One region of the Paraburkholderia sp. RL17-383-BIF-A genome, then DNA from elsewhere that is predicted to be linked to it. Evidence: riboswitches for the same ligand, from Rfam matches in the RefSeq annotation. Region 1 holds a riboswitch; the other holds the start of a gene.

Region 1 (6,008 bases):
CGAGCCGCAGCATGTGCGGCACGACCAGTCCGACAAAGCCGATGGTGCCCGCCGTCGTCACCGCCGCGGCCGCCGCCAGCGACGCCACCAGATATACGCGCAAACGCAAGGGCATGACCGCGACACCTAACGCCTGCGCGGCGGCGTCGCCACGCAGCAGCACGTTCAGACGCGGCGCGGCGGGCACGATCGCAACCAGCACGATGACGAGCGCGGCGAGCGCCGTCCACGGCATCGTGCCGCCGTTGAGGTCGCCCGTGAGCCAGAACAGCATGCCGCGCAAGCGGTTGTCGGGCGCGAGATTGAGCAGCAAGGTGATGAGCGCGCCCCAACCCGCGGCGATCACCGCGCCGGTGAGCAGCAGACGCGGCGACGTGTCCTGCGGCTCGCCGCGCCACAACTCACGGCGCGCGAGGCCGAGCACCAGCAGGATCGACACGAAGGCGCCGGCGAAGGCGCTCGCGTCGACGATCCACCATGCGCAACCGGCGATCATCGCGACGAGCGCGAAAGTCGCGGCGCCGCCCGACACACCCAACACATACGGCTCGGCGAGCGGATTGCGCAACAGCACCTGCAGCAGCGCGCCGGCCAATGCGAGCAACGCGCCGCAGGCAAAGCCGGCCACCGCGCGCGGCAAGCGCAGCGTGCGGACGATCTCCGCAGTCAGATCGGAGGCGCCGCCAGACGGCGCATGCGAGGGCATCAGCGCCGCCAGCACGCGCATCGGCGCGAGCGAGACGCTCCCCAACGCGAGCGACGCCATCAGCACCGCCAGCGCGATCACGGCAAGCGCAAGCCAGATCGCGGCCGCGCGCTTCGCGCTCATCACGCGCAGCGTTGCGGGCATCGAATCCGAGTGGCGGCTAGTGGATCGGCTCATAGAGCGGCTCATCCGCGCAGTCTCAACAAGGCGTGCCCACTACTGCTGCTGCCAACCAACCGTGAGATACGCACCGCGCCGCGGCGAGTTATACGAGTAGGCCGTTTCATAGTCCTTGTTGAACAGATTCTGGATTTGCGCGGCAACGTACCATGCTTTCGTGATGTTGTAGCGCGCCGACAGATTCACCACGCCATAGCCGCCCAGCTTGCCGCTGCTGTCGTCACGCGGACCGCTCACGATCCATTCGCCGCCGACGCGCCACCCGGCGATACTCCGGTTCACCGTCAGCGAGCCGAAGCGCCGCGCGCGCCGCACGAGGTCGACATCGTTGTCGAGGTCGACCGGGTTTTGCAGTGTTACCGAGGCGCGCACGTCCGTCTTGCCGACATGCCCGCTCCACGATCCTTCGAGTCCCTGCACCTTCGCATGGCCGACATTCTCGGCCAGATAGATGCCGGGCGTTACCTGCTCGTAGTTAATCAGATTCGAATAGCGCGTCTGGAATGCGGTGACACGCATCACACCGAGCGCATTCGATGCGTACTGCAGCGCGGCTTCGATCGAATGACTGCGCTCCGGCTGAATCGACGGATTGCCGCTGAGCGGATAGTACAGATCGTCGAAACTCGGCGCGCGAAACGAATCCGAGTAGCTTGCACTCACCTTCCAATGGCTGGTGATGTCGAAGCCGTAGCCAAGATAGTAACTGTTCGCTCCGCCGAAATCGGAATACTGGTCGCGCCGCACGTTGGCCTGAATCTGGTTGCGCCCAAAGCGCCCCGTATAGCCGACAAAGCCCGAATCCACATGCCGGTTGGGCGCCGCGAACGTATCCGAGTCGAGGCTCTGGTCGAGATGCTCGTAGCCGACCTGCAGCTTCTGCTGCGCGGCCAGCGCGAAATCGTTCTGCCACGTGTACTGGCGATTGTCGGTATCGAAGCGGCCGTTATAGACGCCGTTGGTGTTCGACACGCTGCGGTCGTCGCCTTCGGAGACGATGAAGTGAGTCGTCCACCAGTCGGTCAGCTTGCCGTTCGCGAACACCGAGACCTGGCGCACTTTGCTATACAGGTTGTTCAGATCGGTCGGCAGTCCGTACGCGTTGTCGTAGCTGTTGTTGCCGTTCGACTGGAAGTAGCTCGCGCCGGCATCCCATTTGTCGCTGAACTTGTGGCGCAACGAGGCCGAGATGCTCTCGTTCAGATAGCCGTTCGCATTCGGATTGGCGCCGGGCGCCTCACGCGGATTGAGCGATGAAAAGCCGTCGTCCTTCGAGCGCGCGAGCGAAATGCTGAAGGTCGTCTTGCCGTCTTTATCCAATGCGCCGTTCACGCCCGCCTGCTGCGTCTGCGTGTGATAGCTGCCGTAGCCGAGCGAAAAATTGAAACGCGGCGGATGGTCGCCGCCGTCTTTCGTGAACACCTGCACCACGCCGCCGATCGCACCGGAACCGTACAACGCCGACACGTTGCCGTTCACCACCTCGACGTGATCGACCTGGTCGAGCGGAATCTGCGCGAGTTGCGCGGAACCCAGGCTCACCGAATCGACGCGCACGCCGTCGATCAGCAGCAGCGATTGCGTCGAGGACGCGCCGCGCAGGAAGAGGCTCGTCGTCGAACCGGGGCCACCTGTACGCGAGATTTGCGCGCCTGGCGCGAGTTGCAGCAGGCCGGGCAAATCGGTCGCGGTGGTGTCGGCGAGATCCTGCTGGTCGAACAGCGCGGTCTGCGGGATCGCATCGGCGAGTGACTGCGGCCCGCGCTCGGCGGTCACCACGATCGATGACAACACCGCAGGCGACGCATCCGCCGCCGACGCAGAAGATGAAGGTGCAGCTTGCGCGTGCGCAACGATCGGCAGGCCCGCGAAGGCAAGCACCGCCGCACGAGCGATGGGGGACAGCATGGGGTAAAAGTCCTGTGGGTAGCGTGCGCGGCCTGCTTCCCCGCAGGCCGATGCGTAACGAGGCGCCCGCGTATTTAACATTTTCGCGCGTGACGTGCCTCTCCCTCTGGCCGGTATCCGGGCTGACGACATATCGATCCCGCCTTCCCACGCGTGACGCGCAGTGGCACACTCGCGAGTTGAACTTCCAACACGCGATCAGGATCGACTTGCATGACGAATGCGGTCGCTTACCGTTGCGGGGGCAGCGCAGGTTGGCGCGTTCTGGCGAACCGCGCCCCCTGCTTCCCGTTTAACTGCGCGCGCCGTTGAAAAGCGCACGCGGGCACCAGAGTGCGGCCAGTTTAGGAGCGGCCTCGGGGTCCGTCAAGAATGAGTGGGACCGCAGACTACCGTTCTGTTAAGTGCAGGCTATTGTCCGACGCACGAGTACTTTTTCATCATATGGTCGATAAAAGCCTGCACAAAGCAATGTTGTTACGTCTCGAAACGAGACAATTGTCGGAACCTGCGACATTCCGCGCTAAAATGCGATGTCTTTAGAGGACGCAGCACATGCTCACCGAACTCGAAACACTTTCACAGAATATCGGCAAGCTGATCGCGATCAGCCAACGCCACAATGAAGCGCGACTCGCGCTCGAAGAGCAGCTCGCCCAATCGCGCGCCGACGTCGAAGCCACGCGCACGGAACTTGCAATGCTGCGCGAGGAACGCAATGCGCTGCAGGCGGAACGCGACGCGCTGTCGGCAAAGATCGACGACGCCCAGGTGCGCCTGAATGCGATCCTCGAAAAGCTGCCGCGTGCCCGCGCAAACAGCGAGCCCGACAGCCAGCTCGATCTGCTCGAGCCCGCCCCGCACGAAGTCGAAGCAGAGAGCGACGAGACCCGCCACGGAGAAAATGCATGACCACCAAGCAGATCGAAGTATCGATTCTCGGCGTGCCCTATCGCCTCGCCTGCTCGCCGGAAACGGAAGGCGCGCTGCTTGAAGCGGTCGCACGCGTCGACGCCGAAATGTCGAAGATCCGTAACAACAGCAACGTGCGCGGCACGGATCGCATTGCTGTCATGGCTGCGCTGTCGCTGGCATCGGAACTGCTTAGGCTGCAATCGAGCGTGAGACACGGAGAAGCATTTCCCGCTGAGGAAATCCGGCGTACAATGCATCAAATGAACGAACAACTAGGTACTGTGATTCAGCAGTACAGCATGCAGTAAGTAACGTGTGTTATCGTGCGGCCGGTCCTGAGATCGGCGGCGGATTCAAACGGAATGTGTGAGGACAAGGCGTCCAAGATTCTGCAAACGTTTGAGTTCAATCGGTCGTTTTCGTGATTTAGCTTTATCGGTTTAGCTTCCCTGCCTGGTTCGCCAAGGTCATATATTCCTTGAACCAATGCCATGTGCACGGTTGCGGAAATTTGTAGCACGGGTGTGCGCGTCACTCTGTCTGATGTACCCGAAGTGTTGCTAACTGCGACCAATTCTGAACCCCCGGTTCAGGATGCCGGCCTAGCGGCTAAGGCGGGGACCTTATTTAGAACGGCATCGGACTTCGGTTCGGTGCCGTTTTTCTTTGGGTGCCAGTTTTGCGCGCTGTCTTTGCGCGATGTTTCTTGTACGCCGATTTCTTCCGCATCTTCAAACCCTTAACGTTCAACTACGTTCAATTCGATTCATGCGCTACTGGCTAATGAAGTCCGAACCGGACGAGGCAAGCATCGATCATCTCGCCAACGCACCGCATCGCACGTTGCCGTGGACCGGCGTGCGCAACTATCAGGCGCGCAATTTCATGCGCGACCAGATGCAGGTCGGCGACGGCGTACTGTTCTATCACTCGAGCTGTCCCGAGCCCGGTATTGCGGGCATTGCGGAGGTATCGTCCACCGCGTATCCGGACCCCACGCAGTTCGACAAGAAGAGTCCGTACTACGACGCGAAGTCTTCGCAGGAATCGCCGCGCTGGGTGCTCGTCGACGTGGTGTTCAAGAAGAAGATCCCGCTGATTCCGCTCGCCGCGCTGCGCGAGCATGACGAACTCAAGGACATGCGCGTGCTCGCCAAAGGCAACCGCCTGTCGATCACGCCGGTGACCGAAGCCGAATGGCGCTTCATCACCAGGCGGCTCGCCTGAGGTTGCGTGACAACTCGCGTGATAGTTGATGCGCGCCACGTATTCACGCAGGCGCAAACGTTAAAGCAACGTCAAACCGGGGAACCAAGCTCAGGTTACAACCGCCTAACGGACTCGCAAACGCCGTGCCACTGCGCGGCGCTTGCTCCGATCGTGCACAACCCCTGTTCAAGCAAGGAGTCCAATAATGACGAAAAACACCGCACGTGCACTCGCTTTCGCTCTCGTATGCGCCGCGCCTGCCGCGCTCGCCCTGACGCCGGCCATGGCCCGCGCGCAAGGCATGATGCAGTATCAGCCGGCAGGTGTGCTGTCGCTGAACGCGCAGGCCAGCGCCGAAGTACCGCAAGACGTTGTCGATATCACGCTGTTCTACGAGCAGGAAGCGAGCGATCCGTCGGCGCTCACGTCAACGCTGAATCAGCGCGCCGATTCGGCGCTGCAAAAGGCCAAGGGCGTGAGCGGCGTGACGGCCCGCACGGGCTCGTTCTCGATCTATCCGACAACGGATCGTGACGGGCGCATTTCCGCGTGGCGCGGCCGCACGGAGATCGTGCTCGAATCGCACGATTTCGCCGCGGCGTCGAAGCTCGCGGGTCAAATGGCGTCGATCATGCAGGTCGGCAACGTGCAATTCTCGCTCTCGCCTGAAGCACAACGCGCGGCCGAGCAGAAGCTCACCGGCGAGGCGATCAAGTCGTTCCGCGAGCAGGCCGCATCGTCCGCGCAGGCGTTCGGCTATAGCGGCTATTCGATTCGCGAGGTCAACGTCGGCCACAACGGCGTGATGCCGCGTCCCGTGATGATGATGAGCGCGCGCGCCATGGGCGCCGACGCAAAGGCTTCGGCGCCGGTGCCGATTGAAGGCGGCACGTCGACCGTGACGGTGAACGTGTCGGGTTCGGTGCAGATGAAGTAACGCCGCTCACTCATGCTAGAAGGGCTGCTTCGCGACAGCCAAAGAAAAAGCCACGGCACGCCGTGGCTTTTTTCATTTAGTCGCTCGCTACGATAAACCGTAGCCAACCAGATCAGCTCGCGCTGACCGCTTGCGCCGGCTCACGGCGCGCGC
Region 2 (6,008 bases), on a different contig from region 1:
GAGCTTTCACATCGTGCCCGGCGTGGGGCACGACGGTTCGCGCATCCTGACCTCGGTGTGCGCGCTGGCGGCGATGTTCGACACTCAGGGATGCGAACAATGAGCGAAGCGACCTTCAATCAGCGTGAAGGAAGCGCGTCCGGCGCCGGTGCCTCGAACGCATTGAGTCCCGCGATGGTGCGGCGTGCGATCTTCGCCTCCGTGCTCGGCAACGGGCTCGAGTGGTTCGATTTTCTGATTTACGGCTACTTCGCGAAGATCATCGCGCAAGTGTTCTTTCCCGGCGGTAGTGGTTTCGTCTCGATCATGCTGACGCTTGCCACGTTCGCGGTCGGTTTCATCGTGCGGCCGATCGGCGGCATTCTGCTAGGCATTTATGCGGACCGGGCAGGGCGCCGTAAAGCGCTGTCGCTGCTGATCATTTCGATGGCGGCCAGCACGTTGCTGATGGGCCTCACGCCGGGTTATGCGCGCATCGGCGTCGCGGCGCCGATGCTGGTCGTGCTCGCTCGCCTGCTGCAAGGGCTCTCCGTGGGCGGACAGTTCGCGACCGCATCGGCGATGTTGGTCGAGTATGCGCCGCCGCACAAGAAGATGTTCTATGGCAGCTTCAACATGTCGGCGCAGGCGTTTGCGCTGCTGTTGTCTTCCGGGGTCGGTTATCTGCTGACCACGCAGCTCACGCATGAGCAACTCGTGGCGTGGGGCTGGCGTCTGCCGTTTCTGTTTGGTGCGTTGGCCGGGCCGTTTGGGTTTTATATTCGCCATCGCGTGGCCGAGTCGCCGGAGTTCGAGCGCCTGCTCGACCACAAGGACAAGCCGCCGCTCGTCACGATCCGCCAGTTCTTCCGTGACAACGGCGATGCGGCGGTCTGCGCGATGGGCGTGATCATCATCGGCGCGGCGACCAATTACGTGTGGCACTCGTATCTGTCGGTGTATGTCGAGCGGCAATTGCATCTGCCGCTCTCTACGGCGTTGCTCGGCGCGTTCGTGTCGGGTGTGCTCAATCTGTTTCTGTTTCCGCTATCGGGCAAGCTCGCCGATCGTTATGGCGCGTACAAGCTGTTCTATCCGATCGTGATTGCGTGGATGGTTTGCGTGTACCCGCTTTATCACTTCGTCGTGACGAATCCGACGCCGGGGCATCTCTTCATCGCGCAGATGGTCGCGACGGTGTTTCTCGCCGCGATGTCCGGTGCGCATCCCGGCATGCTCGCCACCTTGTTTCCGGTGCGCAGCCGGTCGGCGGGCGTGGCGCTGTCGTACAACATTGCGGTGACGCTGTTCGGCGGCATGGCGCCGCTCACCATTACCGGCTTGACGCGCGTGACAGGCAGTAGTCTTACGCCCGCGTTTTACCTGATTTTTGCCGGTTTTGTGTCGCTCGCGATGGTGTACTTCACGCGTGCCGGACGTATGGCGGGTGACACTGCGCCGAGGCCCGCCACTCATTGATCAACCACGAGCGTATTGCATGACCCAGTACTTGATGACAGACGACGAGCGAGCGCCGAATGAACGTCCGGTGGCGGTGGTCGCGAGCCGGCATCTGAACGTCACGACGCGAGCCGGCAGCGGCACTGTGCCCGTGTTCGCGAATGGCGACTGGCTGGCGCCGACGCGCGACGTTCGACGCGCCGTGATTCTGATTCACGGCCGCCTGCGCAACGGCGACACTTACTTTGATCTCGCCGAGCGGTCGTGCGCACTTGCCGGCGGCAGCGCGGCCGATACGCTGCTGATCGTGCCGCAGTTTCTCGCGACCGCGGATGTCGAAGCGCATGCGTTGCCGCCGTCCACATTGCATTGGGACTGGACGAGCTGGATGGGCGGCGAAAACGCCGAAGGTCCCGCGCCGATCAGTTCATTCGATGTACTCGACGCCATTGTGCACACGCTCGCATCACGCGAGCAGTTCGCGTCGCTCGCCGAGGTGGTGGTCGCCGGGCACTCGGGCGGCGGGCAGGTCGTGCAGCGCTATGCGGTGGTCGCGCGCAGCGAGGCACCGCTCACCGCACGCGGCATTGTGCTGCGATACGTGGTGGCGAATCCTTCGTCGTATGTGTATTTCGATGCGCTGCGACCTACAGCCTCTGGCGAGTTCGCGGAGTTCGATAGGGCGATGTGCCCGTCGTTCAATCGCTGGAAGTACGGGCTCGAAGATTTGCCGGCTTACGCGCGCGAGTCGGGCGACGCTGGTTCCGCGGCGGCGCTCGAAGCGCGCTACGCGCAACGCGACGTCACCGTGCTGCTCGGCGGCGCGGATTACGATCCGCAGCATCCGGCGCTCGACCGTTCATGCGCCGCGCAAACGCAAGGAAGCCACCGTCTCGGGCGAGGACTCGCTTATGCGCGTTATATGGCGGCGCGGCATGCGGAAGGATTGGCGACGCATCGGACGTTCGTGATCGATGGTGTCGGGCACGATGCCAAAGGGATTTTCTCATCGCCTCAAGGACTGGCTGCTTTGTTTGGTGCGGGTCTGTGATGCGCGTGGCGCGAGAGCGTGTGTGAGGCGCTCGGCGCGCATGGGCACGAAGCGTGCTACTTCGCTTCATGCTACTTGTAAGCCACTTCGAGGACCGCGCCGACATGAACAGAACCCGATTGCTTGCCTCCGCGCTTGCCGCTGCATCATTCGGCGCGTTGCTGCCGTGCAGCGCCAATGCCGACGACGCGCCTAGCCCCTGTGCATCACTGAAACGCATCGTAGCGGCGGCGCCTGGCGGCCTCGTGTCGTTGACGCCGGACGATGGCAAAGGCGTCGCGCAACCCTACGGCGACGACGCGCAATGTTCGGCGAGCCACGGCAGCTATCAATGCACGTGGACGCCGCATCACGACGCCGGTTCAAATGCGGACGCGCTGCAAGCGGTCGCGGCGGACGTCGCGTCGTGTTTGCCCGACGCGACACACGACCAGAATTCGCCGGGACGGCAGCACTTTTATCTCGGCGCGAAGGGCAAGCGGACCGACATTACCGTAACGCCGACGGGTTCGAACAAGTTGCGCCTGGTGGTGTCGGGTAAGTGAATCGGGCTGCGGCGTGAAAGCGGCTAATGCGTCGCCGGCCACCACGACCAGCCGCGTGATGAGCGCCGCAACTCGATCATCGAAAGCGGTGCGATTTCAATGCGCGAAAACACCACGGGCGATGCCCCCAGCGCATACACGATCGCTGCTCTGAGAAGCGGCGCGTGCGTGACGGCGACCACGTTGCACATATCGGCCGATGCAAGGTCGGGCGTGCCGCCTAGCGCAACGAGCCATTCTCCTACCCGCTTCACGAGCTGACTGAACGACTCGCCGCCGTGCGGCGCGGCGTCGGGATCGCGTATCCATGCGGCGAGGTCTTGCGGCGCTTCGGCTTCGAGATCGGCAAGCCGCCGCCCTCGCCAATGGCCATAGTTCATGTCCGCCAGCGCGACATCGACCGACGCGGCGAGGCCGAGGGCCGCCGCCGTATCTCGTGCGCAGACGGCCGGGCTCACATAGGCTGACGCGCTTTCCGCGATCGCCAGACGTGTGTTCGTGGCGTGGGCGCGGGCTTCTGCGATAGCGCGGGCGTCGAGCGGGTCATCGGCGGGGAAACGGCCTGCACGTTGGGCTGCGGTCGATGCGTGGCTGATCAGTAATAGCCGTATGTCCACTCTGTTCATTTCCTGTGAGGCTGCGCCGAAAAGGAGCGTAGGCAAGAAGGGTGCGTCCGCTTTGCGTTGCCGGGTGCCGGAGTTTAGCGCGTAGAATAGCCGGACTGCGAAGCACGGAAGCCGGTGAAAACCCGGCGCGGTCGCGCCACTGTAATCGGCAGCACATGCCGAAAGCCAGACCTGAGCTTCGCATCATTCCTCTGCAACGACTATCGGGGCGCGTAACCCCAGGAGATGTCCATCATGACAGCTGTTTTCGATCCCGCTTCGCAGGCCGCTTCTCAGCCCGTTTTTGAACCCACGCCGATTCCGCTGCGCGAGTTGCTGCCGTGGGTCGTGTTCGGGGGGCTGCTGCTGTTGCTCGCGCTTTACTTCGTGGGTGCGGAACAGGGCGCCACATCGCTGGTGCCCGGCATGTACGTGCATGAGTTCGTGCACGACGGTCGCCATCTGCTCGGCTTTCCCTGTCACTAACGGAGTCGGACATGGTCGGTAAATTGTTGGTGCGCGGGATGCTGGCAGGCATCGCCGCGGGACTGCTCACGTTCGGCTTCGCCCGGGTCGCGGGCGAGCCGCAAGTCAATCAGGCGATCTCATTCGAAGAAAGGGCCGATGCCGCGAAAGACGAGGCGCCCGAACCCGCGATGGTGAGCCGCGAGACGCAACAAGGACTCGGCCTGTTGACCGGGGTGGCGGTGTACGGCGCGGCGTTTGGCGGGTTGTTCTCGTTGGTGTTCGCTTACGCGTATGGGCGCGCGGGGGCATTGAGCGCACGCGCGTTGTCCGCGTGGCTGGCGCTCGGTGCGTTCATTGCGCTGGCGGTCGTTCCCAACCTGAAGTATCCGGCGAACCCGCCTGCGGTCGGCGACCCGGAGACGATCGGGACGCGCACGGGCCTGTTCTTCCTGATGATTGCGATCTCGCTGGCCGCGATGGTGTTTTCGCTCAAGGTGCGGCGCCGTGTGGCCGCGAAACTCGGCTCGTGGAATGGCTCGATTGTGGCGGGGTTGGTGTTTGTCGTGATTATCGCAGCGGTGCAACTGTCGATGCCGTCTTTCAATGAAGTGCCGGAGGGTTTTCCGGCGGCGCTGCTGTGGAAGTTCCGTGTGGCGGCGTTGGGTATGCAGGCGATCATGTGGACGACGATTGGACTGCTGTTCGGCGCGCTCGTTGAGCGCGGTGCGTTTATGCGGTTGGGCGGTCGGCCGGCGGTGTAGTCGGCTTGATGGTTGGTGGAGGCGATGGGCGCAACCGCCTCGGTGGTTGTGCCCGGCGTTCTCTGCCTGGCTCGTCGCTGTTTGCGCGCGGGGGGCGAGAAGGTTTGTGCGTCAAGGAGTTGGGGCTGTTGTGGGGTGGTTATCCACAGGCTTGAGCACAGAATCTGTGGATAAAGTTCCAGCATTGAGACGTCCCAGCTTCGCGGCCCGGTCGTCGGGGGCAAAGCAGAGCAATCCTATGCCCGCGCCAATCCAGCCGGTTTGTCGGGCAAAGCCGTTGTTGTTCAGGTCGAAATAAGTCGCGCTGGTGTTCAGGGGGCAGGTTTATTCCTGAGCCGGTCAGGTCAAGAACTAATGGGCTGGTTGAGTCCAACGGAGGGCCGTCGTATTTGCCCAGGGCGCCGCCACCTGCGCCTGAACCGGGCCAACGCATCGGCGACACTCGCAATTACCGCTCCAATGGTATTCAGCACGTCCGCGACAGTACTTGCCAGGTTCAGACCACTTGCGCTTAGCCGATTCGAGCCCGCCCGCATGGGCGCGGGAATGCGGTCGAACGCGATCGCCGAGGAACCGACAGGCGGAGCCCATCGAATGCGGGGTACCGGACTTTAGCTACTGGCTCGCGCTAACCCCACGCGTCTTGCTGGAAGGTGTGCGGGTATTCGCTGACTGGAGGTCAAACTGATTACCCACCGCTACTGCTGACCGAAGTACCGATGCAAGGCACTGCCCCTCTCATCGATAAACCGCCCCGCATTTCAAATGTGAGATAGCCCTACGACGCAAGGTGAAAGAATACGGCTTTGACGCATAGCTAAGCGAGCAAATGACATTCAGTGAGGAAAGCAAATCAGAGAACGGTTCCACTCGAACGCCTTTGCGCCTATTTATCCTGCCTATTCTCGTGTGGTTCACCGGAGTAGTGCTGTCCGTCAACTGCCACGTTGGCGTGTGGGTAATCCGGGACGTGTATCTAGGCGATTTCTCGGTGGTGCTTGGTCTGCTTTGGGCCTACACATTCAAGAGACTTCGCGAGCCGCTGAGAAACATCGCTGCTCACATCACAGTAACTTCGGTAGCCATGGGACTGCTTGTGTGTGCCGCCGTATGGCAATGCATATTGGCCCTGCCACGC

The links. A riboswitch is a leader RNA that binds a small molecule or an ion and turns the genes downstream of it on or off. The one in region 1 is predicted to bind cobalamin.
Region 2: another riboswitch for cobalamin. It lies ahead of P0D71_RS29940 (CbtB domain-containing protein); the one in region 1 lies ahead of P0D71_RS10835 (TonB-dependent receptor domain-containing protein).

Annotation. Positions count from the first base shown of each region.
Region 1 is NZ_JARESR010000007.1:114,951-120,958, forward strand. Features, by position in the region: gene P0D71_RS10830 (FecCD family ABC transporter permease) at 1-883, opposite strand, end outside; gene P0D71_RS10835 (TonB-dependent receptor domain-containing protein) at 923-2,794, opposite strand; cobalamin riboswitch at 2,886-3,142, opposite strand; gene P0D71_RS10840 (ATPase) at 3,350-3,706, shown strand; gene P0D71_RS10845 (cell division protein ZapA) at 3,703-4,017, shown strand; RNA gene ssrS (6S RNA) at 4,153-4,334, shown strand; gene P0D71_RS10855 (EVE domain-containing protein) at 4,478-4,936, shown strand; gene P0D71_RS10860 (SIMPL domain-containing protein) at 5,124-5,855, shown strand; gene lgt (prolipoprotein diacylglyceryl transferase) at 5,968-6,008, opposite strand, start outside.
Region 2 is NZ_JARESR010000035.1:76,388-82,395, forward strand. Features, by position in the region: gene P0D71_RS29915 (alpha/beta hydrolase) at 1-103, shown strand, start outside; gene P0D71_RS29920 (MFS transporter) at 100-1,458, shown strand; gene P0D71_RS29925 (alpha/beta hydrolase) at 1,478-2,491, shown strand; gene P0D71_RS29930 (hypothetical protein) at 2,596-3,036, shown strand; gene P0D71_RS29935 (histidine phosphatase family protein) at 3,060-3,653, opposite strand; adenosylcobalamin (AdoCbl) riboswitch at 3,742-3,894, shown strand; gene P0D71_RS29940 (CbtB domain-containing protein) at 3,897-4,127, shown strand; gene P0D71_RS29945 (CbtA family protein) at 4,139-4,870, shown strand.